Regions from separate parts of the Desulfobacter hydrogenophilus genome, predicted to be linked through region 2. Evidence: riboswitches for the same ligand, from Rfam matches in the RefSeq annotation. Region 2 holds a riboswitch; each other region holds the start of a gene.
The links. Region 2 has a riboswitch for thiamine pyrophosphate ahead of thiS (sulfur carrier protein ThiS). Riboswitches for the same ligand answer to the same signal wherever they lie in the genome.
Positions count from the first base shown of each region.

Region 1: another riboswitch for thiamine pyrophosphate. It lies ahead of thiC (phosphomethylpyrimidine synthase ThiC); the one in region 2 lies ahead of thiS (sulfur carrier protein ThiS).
Region 3: another riboswitch for thiamine pyrophosphate. It lies ahead of EYB58_RS20205 (ABC transporter ATP-binding protein); the one in region 2 lies ahead of thiS (sulfur carrier protein ThiS).
Region 4: another riboswitch for thiamine pyrophosphate. It lies ahead of thiM (hydroxyethylthiazole kinase); the one in region 2 lies ahead of thiS (sulfur carrier protein ThiS).

Region 1 covers NZ_CP036313.1:2,589,772-2,595,292, forward strand. Annotated here, with positions in the region: gene EYB58_RS11490 (type IV pilus modification PilV family protein) at 1-407, opposite strand, end outside; gene EYB58_RS11495 (PilW family protein) at 421-1,110, opposite strand; gene EYB58_RS11500 (GspH/FimT family pseudopilin) at 1,101-1,709, opposite strand; TPP riboswitch at 2,170-2,281, shown strand; gene thiC (phosphomethylpyrimidine synthase ThiC) at 2,362-3,648, shown strand; gene EYB58_RS11510 (hypothetical protein) at 3,869-4,384, shown strand; gene coaBC (bifunctional phosphopantothenoylcysteine decarboxylase/phosphopantothenate--cysteine ligase CoaBC) at 4,384-5,521, shown strand, end outside.
Region 2 covers NZ_CP036313.1:283,405-288,925, forward strand. Annotated here, with positions in the region: gene thiF (sulfur carrier protein ThiS adenylyltransferase ThiF) at 1-81, opposite strand, end outside; gene thiH (2-iminoacetate synthase ThiH) at 81-1,187, opposite strand; gene EYB58_RS01355 (thiazole synthase) at 1,437-2,219, opposite strand; gene thiS (sulfur carrier protein ThiS) at 2,222-2,419, opposite strand; TPP riboswitch at 2,511-2,605, opposite strand; gene dapF (diaminopimelate epimerase) at 2,645-3,496, opposite strand; gene EYB58_RS01370 (ribonuclease D) at 3,683-4,813, opposite strand; gene thrS (threonine--tRNA ligase) at 4,970-5,521, shown strand, end outside.
Region 3 covers NZ_CP036313.1:4,544,351-4,549,871, reverse strand. Annotated here, with positions in the region: gene EYB58_RS20215 (ABC transporter substrate-binding protein) at 1-321, opposite strand, end outside; gene EYB58_RS20210 (ABC transporter permease) at 345-1,091, opposite strand; gene EYB58_RS20205 (ABC transporter ATP-binding protein) at 1,088-1,843, opposite strand; TPP riboswitch at 2,043-2,157, opposite strand; gene EYB58_RS20200 (MvdC/MvdD family ATP grasp protein) at 2,723-3,727, opposite strand; gene EYB58_RS20195 (hypothetical protein) at 3,996-4,562, opposite strand; gene EYB58_RS20190 (arsenate reductase ArsC) at 5,297-5,521, shown strand, end outside.
Region 4 covers NZ_CP036313.1:411,151-416,671, forward strand. Annotated here, with positions in the region: gene EYB58_RS01845 (hypothetical protein) at 1-11, opposite strand, end outside; gene EYB58_RS23745 (hypothetical protein) at 21-167, shown strand; gene EYB58_RS01855 (Nramp family divalent metal transporter) at 285-1,526, opposite strand; gene thiM (hydroxyethylthiazole kinase) at 1,543-2,409, opposite strand; TPP riboswitch at 2,580-2,682, opposite strand; gene EYB58_RS01865 (SulP family inorganic anion transporter) at 2,887-4,302, shown strand; gene EYB58_RS01870 (STAS domain-containing protein) at 4,415-5,236, shown strand; gene EYB58_RS01875 (acyl--CoA ligase family protein) at 5,336-5,521, opposite strand, start outside.

The DNA.
Region 1 (5,521 bases), 2.3 Mb from region 2:
GCGGTAGCATCTGTGTAGGTCATTGTCAGCGTTACGAATTTAATGTCGCTTTCATCATCCTCGTCTGTGGTGCCGTCCCCGTCATTGTCCACAGTGTCTGTATTGGACCATTGGGTGACGTTCCAGGTGGCTGCGGATATGGATCCGGGTAGAACGAATCCGGTCAGTTCACTGATCGTATGAGCACCGACGTCAAACACTGCATCAGAATAGCTTTGGTTGGTCAGGGTTTCATATATGTTTTCTCCGGTAGACCCTGCAATGGTCAGTTTGTTGGCGGATGCATTGCCACGGGTGGAACTGATATGCATGGTATTGATGGCTAAAATGCCCACAGCCAGGACCATCATGGCAATCATAGCCTCAATCAGGGTGAATCCGTTCTGGTTTTTTATGATTGTTTTCATGGCACATCCACTCCTATAATCCTAAATTGCGGCAGCGAATTCTAAGTGTTCGGAGCCGGCGCCTGTAATTGTCGTTGTACGGCCCCCACGTCTGCCCGGAGGGGGACGGGGGTTTATATTGGGTTGTATTGGTAAAACTTGTGTCTTTTTTTGGGGATGCGGCAAGAATAGTGATCTGTACGCTTCTAACGTCAGAAGGAGTGGCCGTCACTGCTTCATTGCTGTCTATGTAAAGGAATTCTACGGCCTGGATCTGTTCGGCAATGTCCTGATACCCGCCCCCGCCAGCCTTAATGACAATATTCACAGGGTCTGGTACTCCGTCCCCGTCACTGTCTGCTTCGGGAATACCGTTCCCGTCCGCATCGACGGAGGGTTCCAGGCCAATAACAAAGGTTTCATCCGAATCCAAAACGCCATCCCCGTCAGTATCTGTTTCAAACTGGATTCTTCCTGCATTTGTGGGGGTGACGGAAAAATTTCCGCTGGCCGTGGGATCATAACCGGCCATGCGAAGGTCAATGGCGATTATTGAAAACGCGGCCCGTAGATTTTGTTGCATTTCAGCCACCTGGTCTTGGGTATAGTAAGCTTTTTGCTGGGATAAATAGGTGGCATAGGCCGCCCCTGTAATCATTGCACCGATGACCAGGGTCATCATTAATTCGATCAGGGTAAATCCCTTCTGGTTGTTTACGGCCATTCTGGTCCACCCCATTTTAGTAGTTTGACTAATCCACTGGACAGTGTACCTACGGCATAGGTCGTGCCGTTGTTCGGGTTGGTAAGGTAGACATATCCGGCATTTCCTATGCCACTTGAGTTAACAACGAGAACATTATTTGGTGATGGATAGGTAATGAAATCACCAAAGGTCGAGCCTACAGGCGTGGTTGCATTTCCATTGCCAAATTGAACTCTGTTTTTATACGTCGGTGACAGCAGCGACACGCTTCGTTCAATGACGTTATCGCCTGTTCCGGTCATATCCCCGGCAGAGTCCCAGTCGTCATCAGCACCTTTATCACTGCAAATGTAGTAACAGCTGTTGGTCGTATCAAAAACAATGGCCGCACTGGCATTCTGCTTAACCGCAATCATGCGGGCCTCCTGCATAGCCGAATACAGGTCCCTTGCCGCAGATTTGACGCTTAAGTTGTCAAACCAGAGCATCAGGTTCGGAACAGCCATTGACGCGGAAACTCCAATAATCGCAATGACAATCATCATTTCAATCAGTGTAAATCCGCCATTATGCTGTTGTTGTCCGGGAATCATTCTCTTTAAAGATCTTTTAATCATGTTATCTTATCTTTTATTTGTTGTTTATATCTATATTATCCCGGCAGGGTGTCAATCATCAGGCTATAATCGGGAAAAATCGTCATTTGGGGCCGGATTTTATAAATACGCTGAATGGTAAAGCAAAAATCATTCCAATCAGCCTCGTCGTTAACGGGATCTTGAATAAATCGCCTTATTCTTTACCATACATTAATACGCGTGTCTCGGGTATGGTTCAACCTATATATCTGTATCTAAAGTTCGGCTTTTTCTTAAGAAATATTTAATTTTTTCGGATGTTAGCCAGGCAAAATGCATAGAAATTGCTTGACGTCATGGTTAAATTTCACCAAAACCATTAAATAAAATTAATACTACAGGTGTCATTGGTTTTCAATCATTGTTTTAACCGTGTCGAAAATCTGGTCTCAGGATCAAGACATTGACAGAACCTTCCGAATCAAGTATTTGATATTTTAGTTGATCACGGGGGTGCTTTCGTAAAAGCTGAGAGAAGTTGGCTCAAGACTTCAACCCTTGGAACCTGATCCGGTTCGTACCGGCGTAGGGAAAGTGATTGAAGCTTTGGCATAGAGCTTGTTTGTCATTTTCCCGCCTTTTCCGTTTCAGTTTCCCTGCCCAAAAATAAATATAAACAGGAGATGTACACATGTCACAGTCATATACGACTCAGATGGATGCAGCCAGAAAAGGTATTCTCACCCCGCAGATGGAACAGGTGCTCGCCAATGAACCCATCTCAAAACAGGAGCTGATGGAGGGCCTTGCCGAGGGCAGGATTGCTATCCCTGCCAATAAAAATCATTTAAACCTGAAAGCAGCAGGCGTGGGAAAAGGGCTTAAAACTAAAATTAACGTTAATTTAGGCGTATCCAAAGATGTCTGCTGTTTTGATTCAGAATTAAATAAAGCGAAGTTGGCGATAGAGTACCAGGCAGATGCCGTCATGGACCTGAGTGTATCCGGCGAGACTGAAAAATTTCGAAAGCGTCTGGTGGAACAAATTCCCGTGATGATCGGTACGGTGCCTATTTATGACACCTTAACCCGTACTGGAAAGCCCACAGAAGAGATAACCCTGGAAGATTGGTTTGAAACCGTTGAGATTCATGCCGCCAACGGGATTGATTTCATTACTATCCATGCCGGGCTCAATCAAAAATGCGCCCGAAGCATTAAGGCGAATCCCAGGCTTTGCGGAATTGTCAGCCGGGGTGGGGCTATTCTGTTTGAATGGATGGAAAAAACCGGCAATGAAAATCCCTTTTATGAACACTTTGACCGGCTCCTGGACATTTGTCAGGCCCATGATGTCTGCATCAGCCTGGGGGATGGACTCAGGCCGGGTGCGATAAAAGATTCAACAGATGCCCCCCAGATCGAGGAGCTGATCACCTTGGGAGAACTGACCAAGCAGGCCTGGGAAAAAAACGTACAGGTTATGATTGAGGGACCTGGTCACGTGCCGCTGCATGAGATAGAAATGAACATGAAACTTCAGAAAAAGCTTTGCCACAACGCCCCGTTTTATGTGCTTGGCCCCTTGGTTACCGACATTGCCCCCGGCTACGACCATATCACGTCAGCCATTGGCGGTGCCCTGGCCGCCATGCATGGTGCCGACTTTTTATGTTATGTCACCCCTGCTGAACATCTGCGACTGCCAACCGCAGACGATGTTAAACAAGGTATTATTGCATCCCGGATCGCCGCCCATGCCGGAGATTTGGCCAAAGGGCTTAAAGATGCTGAGATTATAGACCATAAAATGAGCAAAGCCCGGGGGGCCCTGGACTGGGAGGGGCAGTTCGATTGCGCCCTGGACCCGGAAAAGGCCAGGGAATACCGCAAGTCGTCCCAGCCTGGGGAAAAAGAAGTCTGTACCATGTGCGGTGATTTTTGCGCTGTTAAACGTGTGGGGGCTCTGCTTGGATAGCGGCTTCATCCTGACAAGTTGCATCAATCGTTTTATATTCATGCGTCAGTACTGAAGTTAGGATTATTGAAACAATAAAATCCACTATATGGTTTGTCTTTCCAACCGTATTTGTGGATTTTAAAATTTTTATGGCCCTTAATGACATTGAATTGACATTTAAGGGGATTAGTTTTAGAAGAAATAACATTTGAGGTAACGGATAATTGGGAGAAAATTAATGCACATTCGTCATTGTCTACCATCAACCTTTTTAATTTGTTTGATCTTTACCGCCTTTATTTTTGTTTCAGGGTGCGGGGTTTTTCAGGGGGCGTCTGCCCCGGAACAGGGTCAATCCACCCAGTCGGAAGTTGAGACTAAACCCCTTGCAATTTACCATGATTTTGAGGATGTGCTGGTGCCCGAGGAATTGACAATTATAAAAAACCGCACGGTCGTGGTCTCAACACCCGGATTTAGATCCGGAATCCTTACCCTTAGGGGGCGGGTGGAGTCCAATTCTCTATATAACTTTTTTTCCATAAATATGGAAAAGGACAACTGGGAGGTCATTTCCAGGATTAAAGCTCCGGAAACCACCATCATGGTATATCAAAAGGCCACCCGATGCGCTGTGATTACAATCCGTGAAGAACAGATCTATACTTATGTTGAAATCGGAATAGCCCCGACTTTGCGCGACGTCTCCGAAACTCCGATAAACAGTGGGACCTTAAATGACGGGACCTATTGATGACATTGAATGGCAAACACATTTTTTTAGGTGTGACCGGCGGAATAGCTGCGTATAAATGCGTTGAATTGCTTCGGCTTTTCAAAAAGGCCGGGGCCGATGTGGTTGTAGGCATGACCCGGGCAGCCACCCGGTTTGTGGGGCCTGCCACCTTTGAGGTGCTCTCGGAAAACCCGGTGCTGGTGGATTTGTGGGAAGGACCCGGCTCCGGGGTTTCCCACATTGAAGTGGCGTCAACGTCGGATCTTGCCGTTATCGCACCTGCCACGGCCAACTGCATCGGCAAGTTGGCCCACGGTATTGCCGACGATGCGTTGACCACGACGATGCTGGCCATGACCTGCCCTGTCTTGATCTGCCCGTCCATGAATACGGACATGTACCAGAATATGCGGGTGCAGAAAAATCTGGATCTGCTGGAAGAAACAGGCATTCACATTCTGGACCCGGATTCAGGGGCACTTGCCTGTAAAACCACAGGTGCCGGGCGCCTGCCTGAACCCTGGTTTATTTTTGACCGGGCCTGTACCTTTTTCTATAAGAATGATCTTAAAGGAAAAACCGTTTTGGTTTCTGCAGGGCCCACGGTGGAGCCCCTTGACCCGGTGCGGTTTATAAGCAACCACTCCTCGGGTAAAATGGGGTATGCCATTGCCGGGGCTGCGGAAAAAAGAGGTGCCAAGGTTATCCTTGTGTCCGGGCCAGTCAGCCTTGATCCGCCTGTCGGTGTGGCGTGTGTACCTGTAGGGTCCTGCGATCAGATGTATGATGCTATGTTTGATCACCTGGATCAGGCCGATATCATTATTAAAGTCGCGGCTGTGGGGGATTTTAAACCTGTTTCGGTCAATGCCCATAAAATTAAAAAAACTGGTGACCAGGATCAGGATCATATGACTCTTGAGTTGATCCAGAACAAGGATATTTTAAAAGCCATTGGGCTCAAAAAACGAAAAGATCAGTACCTGGTCGGCTTTGCTGCGGAAACCCGTGATCTTGAAACCTATGCGGTGGGCAAAATGGAAAAAAAACACCTGGACATGATTGCGGCCAACATTGTGGGCAAAAGCGGTTCCGGTTTCAAAGCGGATACCAACAAAGTCAAGCTGTTTACCCGGGACGGCCACGTAACGGATC
Region 2 (5,521 bases):
AAGTTGCATCACGCCACTTCGCACCAGGTTAAGGGCCACGTTGGAGCCAATACCGCCAACCCCGGCAATACCGATTTTCATCAGATGCAATCCCAGTCTTTGTAAATCGGCTGGTAACCCTGGGCGAGAATCGCATCGGCTACCTGGGCCACACTGCGGGCATCGGTAATCTCGAATTGCGGCGTCTGACCGTCCGGTATCTCGGTGTAGCCACCAACACCGGTACTTGATCCCGCAGAGTAACGCGTAGCACCCAAGGGGAGAATACGATCGCGAAAGGTGGCGTTTTCACGGGTGGAGACGGTCAGTCCCAAACGCGGCAGAAAAATACGCAGCGCGGTCATGAACTGAACAAAGGTTTTGTCATTCACCAGGTAGTCGGGTTGAAAATCGCCTTCCGCCTCGTTAAATCGGGGCAGGGAGATGGCAACCTCGGTATTGATATACTTGTTTTCAAGGTAGCTGGCATGCAACCCGGTAAAAAACATTTCCCGCCGCGGCTCGGAAAGACCAAGCAGAGCCCCAAGATTAACGACCCTCATGCCGCCCTTGGCAGCCCGTTCAGGCCCGTTGAGCCGCCAGTGATAATCCATTTTTTTGCCGGCCAGATGAACCCGTTTATAAACGCCTTCGTCATAGGTTTCCTGGAACATGGTCATGGAATCGACACCTGCCTCATAGAGTTGCCGGTACTCCTCAATCTCAAGCGGGTAGACCTCAATCGCCACGGATGCAAAATGTTTCTTGAGCAGTCGCGACGCATCCACCAGGTACGACATGGGGGTCATGTGCTGGGCTTCACCGGTGAGAAAGAGCACATGCTGCATCCCGGTTTTGGCAATGGCCTTGGCCTCAATCTCAATCTCTTCCAGGCTGAGCTTTCGGCGAAGGATGGAATTTTTGTGATTAAATCCACAGTAAGCACAACCGTTGTTACAATAGTTGGAGATGTACAGCGGAATAAACATTTGGATCGTGCGGCCAAAATACTGCACGGTCAACTGGTGGGCTTTTCGGGCCATGGCCTCAAGATGTCCGGCAGCCCGAGGGCTCAGCAGAGTCAAAAGATCCATAGGATCGGGTTTTTCCTTGGCCATACTGAGGATGATGTCCTCATCATTCACCTGGTCAAAAAATTTAGGAACATTAAAATCACGGTACTGCTCAACTACCTTGTAGAATGACATAATTCGATCCTCATTTTATGAAAGTCGCAATAAGCTATTAAATTTCTTTCATGTTTTGTTGTGGGTTGAGCCTCTATGTCATAAAATTAAGATGATTCCAATTAGAACCATGAAGCGCATGGAGGACATGAAGATTAATTTTCCGGTATATATTCTTCATGCGCTTCATGTCCTTCATGGTAAAACAAACGACACATACTTAAACTTATGACATTGAGTTGAACATAGGTGTTGATAGACCAGGTCAACTCATGGCTGTTCTTCGTCAAGAAATCCGGTGAGCGGAGAAGAGGCGCGGGCAAAGGTGGACGCCTCGGCCATTTCCGCCAGGTAGGCCGCCCGCCCGGCTTTGACCGCCAGATCAAAGGCGCGTCCCATGGCTTCGGGATCCCGGGCCGTGGCAATGGCGGTATTCACCAGCACCGCATCTGCACCCATTTCCATTGCCGCCGCAGCCTGGGAAGGTTTACCGATTCCCGCATCCACAACGATGGGCACACAGGCATTCTCAATTAACATGGCAATCAGCGGTTTGGTCTCCAGTCCCCGGTTGGTTCCGATGGGCGAGCCCAGGGGCATCACCGCTGCGGCTCCTGCGTTTTCCAGACGTTTGGCCAGGGGCAGATCGGGCAAAACATAGGGCAGCACCTGAAACCCTTCTTTGGCCAGAATTTCCGTCGCTTTCAAGGTCTCCCAGTTATCCGGCATCAGGTATTTCATATCGGTGATAACTTCGATTTTAATAAAATCACCACAACCGGCTTCCCGGGCAATACGGGCAACGCGAACGGCCTGTTCTGCGTTGCGGGCGCCGGATGTATTGGGCAGCAGGGTCACATTTTTGGGGATGTATTCGAGAATATTTTCAGACTGCTCCGAGACGTCGACACGGCGCAGGGCGACCGTGATCATCTGTGAACCACTGGCCGCAAGCATCTTGGGAATTTGTCCATGGTTGCCAAATTTCCCGGTACCGGTCAGTAACCGGTTACTGAATTCTTTCCCACCTAATAAAAGTAAATCGTCGTTCATAATCAGCCTCCTCCGACAAAACTGAGCATCTCCAGGCGATCTTTGTCCTGGAGTTCAGTTGTCGGCCAAAATTCCTGTTTGATGATTTGCTGGTTAAGTTCGATAACCAGCGCCCCTGCATCGAGTTTTTTCCAGGCAATCAACTGTGCCAAAGTACAGGACTCTATGCATTCCTGTTTTCCGTTGACAAAAATATTCATAGGCAAAAATCCTTAAAAAAAAAGCCGTTTACCCCTCAAAGGAAGGGCAAACGGCTATAAAAATACCTAAATCCGGATTTTTCCAGGTTTATTGCTGTCTTGTCCGCTCTTCCCTTCGCCAGTATTATCCGGATCAGGTTCAATGGGTATAATCTCAGACGCTGTGCGCCACCCCAAACGATGAATTATGCTATATAGAGAATAAAAAGGTTTGTCAACCCGGAGTTAAATTTCAACAGTTCCCTTAAAAACGGTCTGGGCAGGCCCGGTCTTAAAAATATGACCAGAGGATTCATCCCATAAAATATCCAGATCTCCACCGTCCAGATGGACACGCACCTGTCGCCCTACCCATCCCGTCAGATGAGCGGCCGTAACGGCAGCACAGGCCCCGGTACCGCAGGCAAGGGTTACCCCGGCCCCGCGTTCCCACACCCGCATTTTTATTTGGCTGTCAGAGATGACTTCAATGAACTCCACATTGGTTTTTTCAGGAAAACGGGGGTGATTTTCCACCATGGGACCAACAACTTCAATGTCCACCAGTGACAAATCATTCACAAAGATCACCGCATGGGGGTTCCCCATGGAGACACAGGAAACGGACATTGTGCCCTGCCCTGTTTCAATGGGCACCCCAAGGGCCATCTTTCCATCATAGACAAAAGGGATCTGTTCAGGAATAAGCCGTGGCACCCCCATATCCACGCATACGGAGACCACCTGTGCATCTTGCTTTTTTTCAATGCGGGGCACCACAGTTCCGGCCAGGGTTTGAACCTTTATTTCATCTTTGACAAGAATATTGTTCTCGTACAGATATTTGGCAAAACAGCGCATGCCGTTGCCGCACATCTCCGGTTGAGACCCGTCTGAATTGATAATAACAAACCGTATATCATGGGTATCAGAATGCCGGGCCAGAATAATGCCATCGGCACCGATGCCAAACCTCCGATGACACAGGTGCACGGCCAGATCCGAATAATCAATGTGCCCGGCAATGGTTTTGTCCCGGTCATCCAGCATAATGAAATCATTGCCGAGACCATGCATTTTCCAAAAATCTATATGCATTGTCTATCCTCTCTCTTGTTAGGCTTGGGATCAGATTAAAATCGTCCAAATATGACTTAGGATTTTAAGTCGTATTCAAGGCGCGTTACTGGGAGCATATTCGAAATATGTGTTCAGTGACGCAACGCAGAAGACGGCTTAAAAGGAAAGTCATATGGATGGTTTTATTTTGATTGCGAGCCTTAATTACTGCACTCGGGAAAGTGTATCCATAATCTTCCCACCAAGCGCCTCGACCTGCCAGTTTCGTATACCCGGAATCTGCAACAGATCGTCCGGGCTTGACGGCTTGTCCGCTGCCACCGCAGCGATCATATTGTTATTGATCAAAAATCCAGGCTCCATGGCCAGGGTTTGGGAAGCAGTCTCACGCATTTTTTTTAATGCATCAATGCGGCCAAGGACCTGGGAGTTTTTTCGGGGCATCCGGGTTCTAGGATAAGAGGGCAATTCCCGGTGGGGTAAGGCAAGGGCTGTTTGAATGGCGTTGACGCACAATTGCCCGTACATACCAGCCTGCTTAGGGCTTAGCGCTCGATGTTTCAAAACAGCCTCAACACTGGTCGGCCTGCGCTGAACCATGGTCATGATGGACTGGTTGGACATAATTTTAAAGGGTGGCAAATCCTTTTTCTCCGCCTGGGAAATCCGGACTTCCAGCAGATGCTCAAGCACAGCAAGGCTTCGGTTGTCAAGCTTACCGGCCCCCTTGAACTTTTTAAACAAGGGCCTTAAATGGTTATTTTCGTATTTCACCCTGGCCTGCAAATCAAACTCCTCTTCGGCCCAGGCCAAACGCCCGATCTTTTCAAGGCGATCCTTTAAAAGGTCATGCAGTTCCACAAGCGTCGCCACATCCCCCACACTGTAGGCAATCATATCATCTTTCAAAGGCCGTTTGGACCAATCCACCTTCTGGTACTTTTTATCCACATCTATATTAAAATAAGATTTCAAAAGTGCGCCCAGACCCCGGGCCTTAATATTTAAAAAACGGCAGGCGATCTCGGTGTCAAATAGGTTTTCAATTTCAACGGACAACTCCCGGTCAAGGCTTCTGACATCAAAGTCTGACCCATGGAACACCTTGATAATTTCTGGATTTGCAAGGATTTGAGAAAAGGGTGAGAAATCATTGATCAGAAAAGGATCCACCAGCCAGGCCTGGTCTGGGCCTGCAATCTGGATCAGGCATATCTTTTCTGAAAAACAGTGCATGGAATCGGCCTCCAGATCCACGCCGATTATCTCACAGGGTTCAAGTTTCAGGCATACTTGTGCCAAGTCTTTGTCCGTTGTTACAAACTGATAAACCACCTTAGTTTTCCCTTGATTGTTTAAAACACTTCTTTTAAGATTCTTTTTTTAAATTTAACGGCTTTTATTACAATGTTTAATCAAAAACACTTGATCATACGCTGCCTTGGAAAATAGGGCAAGGTCAGGCATGATATATAACAGGAAGTAAAAAAAATGATTCAAATAACGTTCCCGGATAATGCAGTAAAAGAATTTGACACACCTCCCACAGGCATGGATGTGGCAAAAAGCATTTCCGAAGGATTTACCCGCAACTGCGTGGCCATGGAAATAGAAGGCAAAGCCATTGATTTAGGCGCTGTCATTGAAAAGGACAGTGCGGTGAGCTTTATCACAGCCAAAGACGACAAGGGGCTGGATATCCTGCGCCACTCTTCGGCTCATGTCATGGCTGAAGCCGTACTCAACCTCTATCCGGACGCCAAGCTGACCATCGGCCCTGTGGTGGAAGATGGATTTTATTATGATATTGATATGGAACCGGTGAGCGAAGCAGACCTTGAAAAAATAGAAGCTGAGATGAAAAGGATCATCAAGGCCAAGGCAGGCTTTGAACGCCGGGTGGTCACACGGGAACAGGCCCTGGCTATTTTCGCCGACAACCCCTTTAAGGTGGAGCTGATCAATGAACTGCCCGAAGGCGAAGAAATCTCTTTGTACCAGAACGGCAAATTCGTTGATCTATGCCGCGGCCCCCATATCCCC
Region 3 (5,521 bases), 840 kb from region 2:
TGTCAAGGGTTTGACCACAAGGGGAGCCACGGCTTTAACCTTGAGCCCTGCATCTGCCGCCATAATGGTCTGGGGCTGGTAGGACACGGCCAGATCCACCTTGCCTGCTGCGGCAAGTTTCAGCGCATCCGAGGTCTCTGACGGGACGATAATTTCAACTTCCAGGCCCTGGGCTGCAAAATAACCGGATTTTTGGGCAACATAAACAGGTAAATGGTCCACGTTTGGAAACCAGTCCAGCATGAGCACAAGTTTTTGCGCCGAGGCGGTGCTGCAAAGCATGAAAAAGGTCATTAGTGTCAGAACAACATGTCGTTTCATTGTTTATCCTCTCTTTTTATGAATTAATTATTTTTCCATGTTACCATTCGTTTTTCAGCAAAACTGACCAATGCCCACAGCCCAATCCCCATGCCCGAAAGCCAGAGAATGCAGGCAAATACCAGATCCGTATTCAGTCGGGCATTGGACTGGATCATCAGATAGCCAAGCCCTTTCTGGGCCCCCACCCATTCGCCGATGACCGCGCCGATGGTAGCCACGGTAACGCCCACCTTAAGCCCTGCGAAAAACTGAGGTAACGCCCAGGGCCAGTACAGCAGGCGCAGCTTCATCCAGAATCCTGCCCCCATAAGGGTAAACAGTTTGCGGAAATCAGGGTCGCAGCTTTTAAGGCCGGATAACAGGCTTACGGTAATGGGGAAAAAAATGATCACCCAGGCCATGAAAACCTTGGACCATATGCCGTATCCCAGCCAGATCACAAGCAGCGGGGCCAGGGCAAAGACCGGCACGGCCTGGGATGCCACCAGAAACGGGGAAAGGCCTTTTTCAATGCCGGGCCGGGCAAACATGAATATGGCCAAAGGAATGGATGTTCCCAAGGCCAACGTAATGCCCAGTACGATTTCCAGGGCCGTGGCCAAGGCGTGGGGCCAGATCAGGGGCGCTTTTATCACCGCACAAAGGCCGATGGCCGATGGTGGGGGCAGAATAAAAGCCGGGGTGTGCATGATTTGTACAAGGACCTCCCATAAAACCAGTATGCCCAGGGTGAGGGCGGCCGGAAAAAGCGTATCTGACCATTTCATCCCTGGATTTTCTCCTTTTCGGTCAACAACCGGGAGAGAATCCGGGCCTTGGTCTCCATGAATTCGGGCTGGGTGAACTCCCTTGGTTTGGATGCCTTGGGCTGGAATCGTTCGAGGATGGTCATGGGGGTAGGGCCTACAAGTATGATTTCATCTGCCAGGACCAGGGCCTCTTCAATGTCATGGGTGATCATGAGAACGGTCTTGCCGAATTCCTTTTGCAGCATGAGCAGCAGATTTTGCAGTTCCCGGCGGGTAATGGCGTCCAGGGCGGACAGGGGTTCGTCCAACAAGACCAGATCCCGGTCAAACATCAGGGTGCGGGCCAGGGCGCATCGCTGGCGCATACCGCCTGATACCTGGTAGGGATAATGAGCCCCAAATCCTGTAAGCCCAATTCTTTCGAAGATCCGGGCAAGTGTTTGTTTTGCCTGTTTCATATCTCTTAGCGTGCGGGGCCTTGCCTGCACCGGCAAAAGACTGTTTTCTTCCAGCGTCAGCCAAGGCAGCAGCATGTCTTTTTGCTGCATATAGGCGGCAAGGCTGCCAAGATGGGCAATGGCGTTGCCCTGCCACACAATCCGGCCCTGGTCAGGACAGACTATACCGGTCAAGCAGTCAAAAAGGGTGGACTTCCCGCACCCGGACGGGCCAACCAGTACTGTAAACCGCCCATGGGGAAGGTTCAGGTCAAAATTTTCAAAAATGGTCTGCAAACCAAATGACTTGGCCAGACCCAGGACCTCAAGCATAGGCTATGTATAGTTTTGTTTTCAATAAGTGTCTAAACAGACACCCGTGTTTGGGCGGAAAGTTTCCCAGCTGCAAGGTGCAGAAAAATTTGTAACCGGAACAACCTCATGGTTGTGAGAATTACAGATTTTTTTGCAACGCCGCAGATGGGTGACTTTACGTTCAAACACCTGTTAGGCAACGCCGCAGGGGGATGGGGGGAAGGAAAAAAAGCTTTCCTTCGCCGGTATGATCCGGATCAGGTTCCAAGGGTCAAAACAGGGGTTATCTGTTTTTTCTCAGCCGAATGCCTTTGGCTCCCCCAGCCTTCCATTGACTATGCAGTTAAAAATTACAGTAGCACTGGGTTTATACCGTGTCAAACCATGAAACTAACAAAAACAGGGCAATCTCCTGTATTTTGTCTGTAGTTTAATGTCAATTTCAAATGGATCATACGGATTCTAAAATAGAATCTTTTTTTTAAACAGTAAGGTTTTACCCCCTATCTATTGTGGTGGGTCTAAAATCATGAGCCTAAGTATTTATCGACTAATAATAGGCTGGGTTTTTAAATTCGGCATTGATGGTATTTTGTTGATGACATAGTCCTCAGTGAAAATTTTTAAATACCCTCCACAATGCTTATGTTATTGAATGCTAAATTCTAAATCGGCTCGGGTGTCCAATGATAGACATAGTCCACACTCTAACGGAAAAATCAGGAACACGGCTTTTTGTAGTCAGCATAGTAGCCGTTGGATCTGCAAAAACCCAATAAAATCGGTTGGATAACCTGCAATCGATTCTATTAATGCCAGCCGAACCGCCTTGATACCTGATTCATATGCCGCCGGGTGGTGTGGGAGGGCTCCTTAATTATGGTAGTTTTGTCCCGATTATACATATTTTTCAGTTTTTCCCGCCAATACCTTAGCAATATATTCACTAATTTGAGTCCCAATCGTATCTTCAAGCCATCCGTATTGACCATTTGGGTTAATTTCCAAAAATACATATTCACCATCATGGCGACGTATTAAATCAATAGCACCGAACTCTAGACCAAGCCCTTTAACTAATGCCAGACATTTTTCTCTTATATTGCGTGGAAGTTTATGTAGTTTATGGGGGACGTCCTGAATATTTGCTTTGCGCCAATCTATCTTAGCCCTTGAGCAATCTTGCGAATGAATTTCAACAGCGAAGACTTTATCATGGACTACTGTTACTCTTAATTCGTAATCCTTTTTTATATACTCCTGAAACAAACAAGGCGTATTTCTCACCGCACCAAATACCTTAGGATCTATCCCACTTAAAAAGGTGGCATAGATTTCACCATGTACTCGTGGCTCTTCCCAAGGCCCTTCACGTGTATAAAGAATACCATCAGAAAGTGTCTTATATATAATATTTCCATTAAAACGTTCTGCAAATTCTATTGCTTGTTTAGGTTCGTTTGTAATTAAAGTCTCTGGAATCAAAAAACCGAGGGATATTGCCATCCTTAATTGGAGAGGCTTATTACTTGATATTCGTAAATTATGAATTGAACTTATCCAGAAAGCATGATCAAGACTATTATACAAACCATAAAGTGATTGTCGACATTCATTAAGGGCATACTCCCTTTCATAATCTTTCAAATCGTTTGGAAGCTGAGGCAGGGCTGGTTTTCGGTACCAAACAGACTTTATTTTACTTGGGTCAATAATGTTACCATTTTCTAATACCCATTGATCACAATCAGGACTAATAGAGGAAAGGTGTGTACTCTGAGTTATTTTAAGTGGATATTCTGCTGGGCTAAATATTTGATGATTTATACCCCATTTATTTAAAAAATGGGTTACCCAATAGACTTGGAGGTCGGAAATATCACTAATTATTAATATCGTCATATAGTCATCCAACTTAGGTCTTTCTTGGTACATATATTGTTATGCAGCATTTTGCCTGAATATTGTACTTCAACTTTGGTATGCTTCAGAACAAAATTCTGCATACGAAGCTATTATTAAACCAAGCAAAATGCATACCTGAAAAAACCAAAGTTGGAGTACTATAATTTAAAATAAAATATTTAATGAAAAATTGATAAGCTATAGTGACATAATTAAACATCACTATAGCATCACTCTTCAGTGAAATTTTTACAACTTAGTTTCTCTAATCGCAATCAGCCCCGGCAGCATCACTTCTAGACCATGGGTCATACCGAGTTTCTCTATAAGATTGTCTCCATGTATCGCATCTTCCAGCTATAGATTCCCAGGTGGGGATATGCCCAATAGCTTTTGTCTGAATGAGTTCGTCAACTAACTTTTGCAACTCATCACGGGACATTTTATCAATTTGTGAAAGATCAATGCCTCCACCAGGAGGCGAAGCAACGGCCGAAGCGAATATAAAAGATTTAGAAACTTCTTGACCCAAGCTAATTTGCTTGAACTGCTTCTCATAAACCTCTGCATTTATACTGAGTTCATAGCTTCGTACTTTCTTGCCCTCACTCGTGTATCCTTCAACAGTCCCTTCACTTATTACGTCCGATTTTTTGAAATACAACAAACGGTCGGTTGCCAATCGAATTTCACTATCACCTGCTTTATAACCGCAATAGATTATCCCACAAAAAGGATAGTCATCGCTCATTTCCAGAATCGGCCCAAGTGACTTATCATGTGCTTTTTCGATAGGTACACCGTAAACGAAGATTGAAGTACTGGTCTCCATTTAGTTCTCCTTTCATTATCGTCGATTTATAAAAAGGTCGGGCGAATACCCTTCCAAAAAATACAATACAAACCATACAAACTTATAGTACATAACAAGTTGCTTTGTGGTTTCCGTTTATCTTTTGTATTCAACTATATTAACGGGATAACATCTGAAAATGAAAAGTAAGAATAAACAGATCAGTATAACTATTTGAAACAAAATATGGATAAATCTCACTATCATTGTTTGAAAAGATTTGCAAGGTCTTTTTTCTTTAATTTGCCACATAACATAGTTAACTAAGCACGGTATAAAAGCGGACTGCCAATGATTTTAGAAAGGTGAGAAATGGCAGAAGTAGTCAACGCCTTTATTCACAATGTTCTCGGCGACATATAATAGACAGATTGTGGAGTCGACTTTTCCTCAAAATGAGGCACTTTTTGATTAGAAAATATCATCAAATGTAATCGGTCTGATTTATAAATTTATCACCGGAATCTGCTATATGAAGAAAAGGGGCTTGTAATCTCAACCAAAATCAATTTAATCTCCAATTAAATTGAGTTATCTCATATTTTTCTAATAATTATCTGCGATGTTAATCCCCTATCGTTATTGTATAAATGTTTTTTATAACAGCCAAGGGCTGACCTGATTCTTCACCAAGGTTTAGCCCACAACGAAAGTTGAAAGATCTGTGTAGGTTACACAGACTTTCATATAAAAAAATAGGGGATAAAGTTACTATGCCAAAAAAAAATATACTTTTTGTTTGTGAAATGAATACTTGTCGTAGTCAGATGGCTGAGGGGTGGGCTCATAATCTCCATCCTGACGAACTCAATGCTTTTTCGGCAGGTATTATTACAGGGTCACTTGATCCCCTTGCAGTTAAAGTTATGAAAGAGGAGAATATTGACATTTCTGGTCATGAAACGCATACGGTTAAAGACTTCCTCCAAGAGGATATT
Region 4 (5,521 bases), 130 kb from region 2:
CCGAACGGCATCCCGGCATCATGAGTGAATTATTTAGCATGCTGATCAGCGAAAAGACCTTTTTAAAAAGCGACTATGCAGGGCAACTTGCAAAAACCGTCACCGTCACCGCTCTGGCAGGGCAGGCTTCCACTATCTTGAACTCCCTGGCTGTCAGGACACCGTAAGGACCGCAGATTAAATTACTTGAACAAAGTAGCTTGTCTTGTTATCCGTATTCTTTGTTGCGACTCAGGGCATCAGGAACATATGATGACTGAGTCGCAATATTTGGGATATCATGTCTAAATACCCCAAACCCACTTTATTCCTAGAAACAAAGTAACCAGCAACGCGCAGCCACCTGCAATATTCAACACCGGACCGTTTCTGTACTGCTTTGCCCAGTTCCTATCATTGAGCAGCCATAAAAATATTCCCACAAAAAGCGGTGTGCCCAAAAATGACAGGGCGAGCATGATCAGCAAAAGGTTAACCGGTCTGCCGGAAAGAAAGGATCCGGGAAGGGCAATGAGGCACCCAACCAGAATTATCAGCCTGTACCGGCGGCTTTTGGGGTGCATTTCCCAGTTCATTTTATCCCCAAGCACATAGGCTGCAGCAATAAAAGTGGGCATAATCGTTGAAAACACGGCACACCAGATTCCCAGACAAAAGAAGCCATGGGCATAGGTGCCTAAAAGCGGCGTGATGGCATCGGCCATTTCAAAAAGGGTATTCACATGGATACCGGCCGGGTGAAGTACACAGGCACCGGTCAAATAGATGGCCGTACAGTAAAGACCGAATGCCCCAAGAAGCGAAAGGGCCGTATCAAAACGGGCTGTTCCCAGATCTGACACCCCCCACCCTTTTTCATGCACGGTATAAGTCTGCATGGACAAAATGGTCACATGGATGGAACCGCCCATGATAGCGGTCATCATCAAAATTTCAGCTTTTCCAAAATGGGAGAAATCCGGCAAAAGCCCGCCAACAGCCATGCCCAGGTCCGGCTTTGCAATAAAAAGGGTGCCGATAAAGCAAACCACAAGCAAAGAGACAATAATCTTGCACAACATCTCAACAATCCGGTATCCGCCGTGGGCCACCAGAACATAGAACGCGATGGTGAATACGATACCCCACCAGGGGACATCAAGGCCGGATACATATCCGGTCACCGCAACCAGAATTTTTAAAAGCACCACATTGCAAAGCCAGATTACCACAAGGGCATCCAGTGTCACAAACCAGGCAGGCAGACTGCCCCATTTGTCCTGCACAATGGAAACAATCCCCCTCCCCCCGATCAGCGCAGTCTTGGCCGCCATGTACTGGCAGACGAAGGCCAAAATGACACTAAGGACCACCACCCATAAAAAATCATAGCCATAGGTCCCACCGGCCTTGGCAACACTTAAAGTGGTTCCAGGCCCCGCGGCCACGGCACTGATGATCCAGGCAGGTCCTAACGCAGATATAAAACGTTTGAAAGACATGCCTTTACCGGATGAATTATTTTGACCTTCTTTTAAATCCGCCATAAAAATCTCCTGTATCTCAAAGGCTGTGAACTTCAGCCCTGAGATATTGATGAATATCCGCTTCCCGAAGTGCGTACAAACTGTCTATAAAATGGGGCAGAAAAAAGCCCGGACCTGTCACCCGTGATGCGGCCAGTTCCCCGGCAATGCCCGTAACGGCAACGCTTGCAATCGCAGCGTCAAAACCGTTTTCAGCCACGGCATAAAAAGCGGCACAGATGGCGGAAAGCATGCACCCGGTACCGGTTACCGCACCCATGAGTTGAGATCCGTTGGCGATTTTAACCATCTTACCCTGCCCCAGCACCATATCCGTGTTCCCGCTGACAACAAGTGCAGATGCGGATTCAAGAAGCGCGGTGGCGCCGCTTGGCAAGTCATCCGCATTTCGATCGGGCCGGCCGTGCCCGGTCAGAATGGCCCTGGCCTGTTCCGGAGAAATCCCGCTGTCCACCCCTTTGGTGGATAAATGGTCTGCAGCAAGGGCGCAGATTTCCGAAGGGTTGCCCCGGATAATTTTTGCCGGGGCAAGGGTGCAAAGTTCCCGGGCAATATCCGTACGGAAGGGTCCTGCCCCGGCCCCCACAGGATCCAGGACAACGGGTTTTTCTACGTCTCCGGCAAGGGACATCAAGGATTTCATAACCGAAATACGATCCGCAACCGGGGTACCGGTATTAATGCAAAGGGCGTCCGATACACCGGACATATACGCTGCATCATCTTCTGCCCAGGACATCATGGGTGATGCCCCAAGGGCCAGAAGCACATTGGCGGTCTGGTTCATGACCACAAAGTTGGTCACCACATGGACCAATGGTCTTGTATCGCGCAACGCGGCAAAAAGCCTATAGGTATTTTCGGCCAGTTCATGGACGTGCATATGCTCACTCTTTCCTTTATATCCCGGGCATTTTTCCCGGAAAATCAATTATTGTTTCCCCGGCAGGGGACGCTTAAATAAAATAAGGCAGGGGGAAAACGGCATGTGGATTGAGGCGGTACACCACAAAATCTATACATGGAATCAAAAGGCGGGAATAAGTGGAAAACCGAAGGTTCTATCCGCTTCCCTGCGTCGGCATTATCCGCATCAGGTTCCAAGGGTCAGGAATCGCTTCCTTCTCAGCCGGTTAAAGCACCCCCAGCAAACGTTATTTTCAATAAATGTACTATGTACGGCAACCGATGATTTGTCAATACATTTTAGACACACCAAAGAGACGGGCAAGGAAGCAAATTCATCCAGTTTTGTTTGACAATTGGCTTGAAAGAATTATTTTATCAAAAATAATACCACAATGTAGTACTGATGATTGATATTAACCCGCGTCTCAACCCATTAAAGAGAATATGACCTTTGAACACTTCCCCCAACGAAATTCAATCATCATCTTTTTTCTCTATTCTGACATGTGGTTTAGTTACAGGGTCGTTACAAGTTGTCCTTTCCGTATCATATGCAGCACTTGTCTACGGTGGACAACTTTCTCTTTATTCCGCCCAAGGGGTAGGCTTTGCTTTACTCGGTGCTCTTATTACCGCAACATCCCTTACTCTTTTTTCTGCCTTACCCGGGACTGTCGGAAGTAATCAGGATGTGTCTGTTGCAATTTTCAGTTTAATTTCCCTGTCAATTGTTGCCTCCATGCCTCCTGGAGCTGATTTGGAAAATACATTTTATACGGTCGCTTTAACCATTTCGATTACCGTACTGCTTACAGGATTGTTTTTTCTGGGATTAGGGGCTTTTGATTTGGGCGGTTTGATCCGATATTTGCCTTACCCTGTAGTTGGTGGTTTTTTGGCCGGGACAGGCTGGTTGCTGTTTACCGGTGGATTGTCGCTAACTGTTGAAACTGAAAATTTTAAAGAAATTTTTCAATCCCATTTATTGGTCAGATGGCTTCCCGGTCTTTTGTTTTCATTCATTATCCTGGTTGTTTCCAAACGATATCGCAATAGCATTATATTGCCTGGAATCATATTTTCGGGCTTTTTTTTATTTTATGGCGCGGCATGGCATTTGGACTATTCCATTGATGATCTTTTGAAAAACAAATGGCTTTTGGGGCCTTTCCCAGAGCAAAGCCTATGGAAGCCGATCTCTGTAACCAATCTTTCCATGGTTGAATGGAATGTCATTAAAAATCAAGCTGCCAATATTGTAACCGTTATGGCTGTTAGTTCTTTAACCCTCCTGCTCAACGCAAGCGCCATGGAATTGGAAACAAAGAAAGATATCGATCTGAATAAGGAGCTGCGTTTGGCAGGTATTACAAATTTGCTTTCGTGTCTCAGTCCAGGTTTTGTTGGTTTTCGACAGCTTAGTTTGACCAATTTGAATTTTAGAATGGGGGCTCAAAGTAGAATAACCGGCCTTATTGGAGCATCCGTCATAGCGTTTACTCTTTTTTGGGGGATATCAATAGTTTCGTATTTACCAAAAATTATAATGGGCGGCGTTCTCATGTATTTAGGCCTGACTTTTCTTGTGGAGTGGGCCTATGAAACATGGTTTACTTTACCTAAAATCGATTTTGCTATTATCTGGCTTGTTTTGCTGGTGATTGCTACATTTGGTTTTATGCCTGGTATTGGCGTAGGCCTTGTTGCTGCAATAATTATGTTTGTTGTCAGCTATAGCCGTACCGAAGTTGTGCGTTACGAATTGACGGGAAATAACTATCAAGGTCTGTTCTCAGGGAATTCAGATCCGAGTCTGATTGTAGAAAAAAAAAAGGAATATGTATACATCCTTCGGCTACCGACGTAAGGCGGGACAGTTTGAACCGTTTGATCAAAGTCTTCCAGGACGTCAGCCTTAAAAATAGGGCATCTCATAAGAGGCCTATTCTACGGCGTGTCCCGGCTTAAAACGGTAGCCCATCCTTCAGTTACAAGGCTTCATTTTTTTTGGCACGGCTCATCGATTGTTTGAGCAGTTAAAGAAAAAAATAGCTTGTATCAGCAACGATGAAGATAATTTTATTATCCTGGATTTTCAGCGAGTTGATGTTTTAGATTCAACCGGCATGCTGAGTTTTAAAAAATTAAAAAACCTAATAAACATCTCCCAGACTCATCTTATAATTACCGCGCCCAATTCCCAAATACATCAGCAACTTTTAAACGGAGGCCTTTCCTCATCGCACCCTTTGATTCACTATTTCCCAGATTTAAATGCCGGCGTTAAATGGTGTGCAAAAAAAAGGCTCAAACAGACACCAAAACATCTTTACGATCCCCCATCACTGACGGAACGCTTGTTTATAAATTATCCCCAAAAAATGGATCTTTCACAACTTCTCCAATATTTTGAACGAATAAAAATTGAATCCGAAACATGCATATTCAAACAAGGGGCTTTTGCAGATACATTTTTTTTCGTTGAGTCAGGACATGTAGTGGAGAGGGGTGAAACACAATCACATGAATCTCTATTGCAGATAGAAACAATGGGAAATGGTCACTTTATCGGTTACATCGAATTTTATTTGGGTCTTCCTCGAGCAGTAGATGTTTTTGCTACTGAACGATGCATAGTTTATCAGATGTCCAATAAACGACTGAAACTGCTTGAAAAAGAAAATCCAAAATTCTCTGTCATGCTGCACCAGATGTTGGTATTTTTATTATCTGAACGAGTTACGCATCTCGCAAAAACGATACACGCACTGCAGCATAAAAAAACCATAACACGCTCTTAGACATTATCAGAAATAATATTGTCAAAAATCTGGAAGTATTAAAACAGAGGGGCAAGGCTTGTGCCTTGCCCCTTTTTCATAAAATATACAACAGTAAAATTAGTTAACCATACGGTCGTGACCTTCCCACTCCTTCTCCCGCAGCTTGAACTTTTGTAGTTTGCCTGTGGCAGTTTTGGGTAAGGGACCAAATTCAATAGACTTGGGAGCCTTGAACCGGGCCATCTTTTCCTTGCAGTACGCAATAATCTGAGCCGGATCCGGATTGGTACCGGCCCGGGGCAC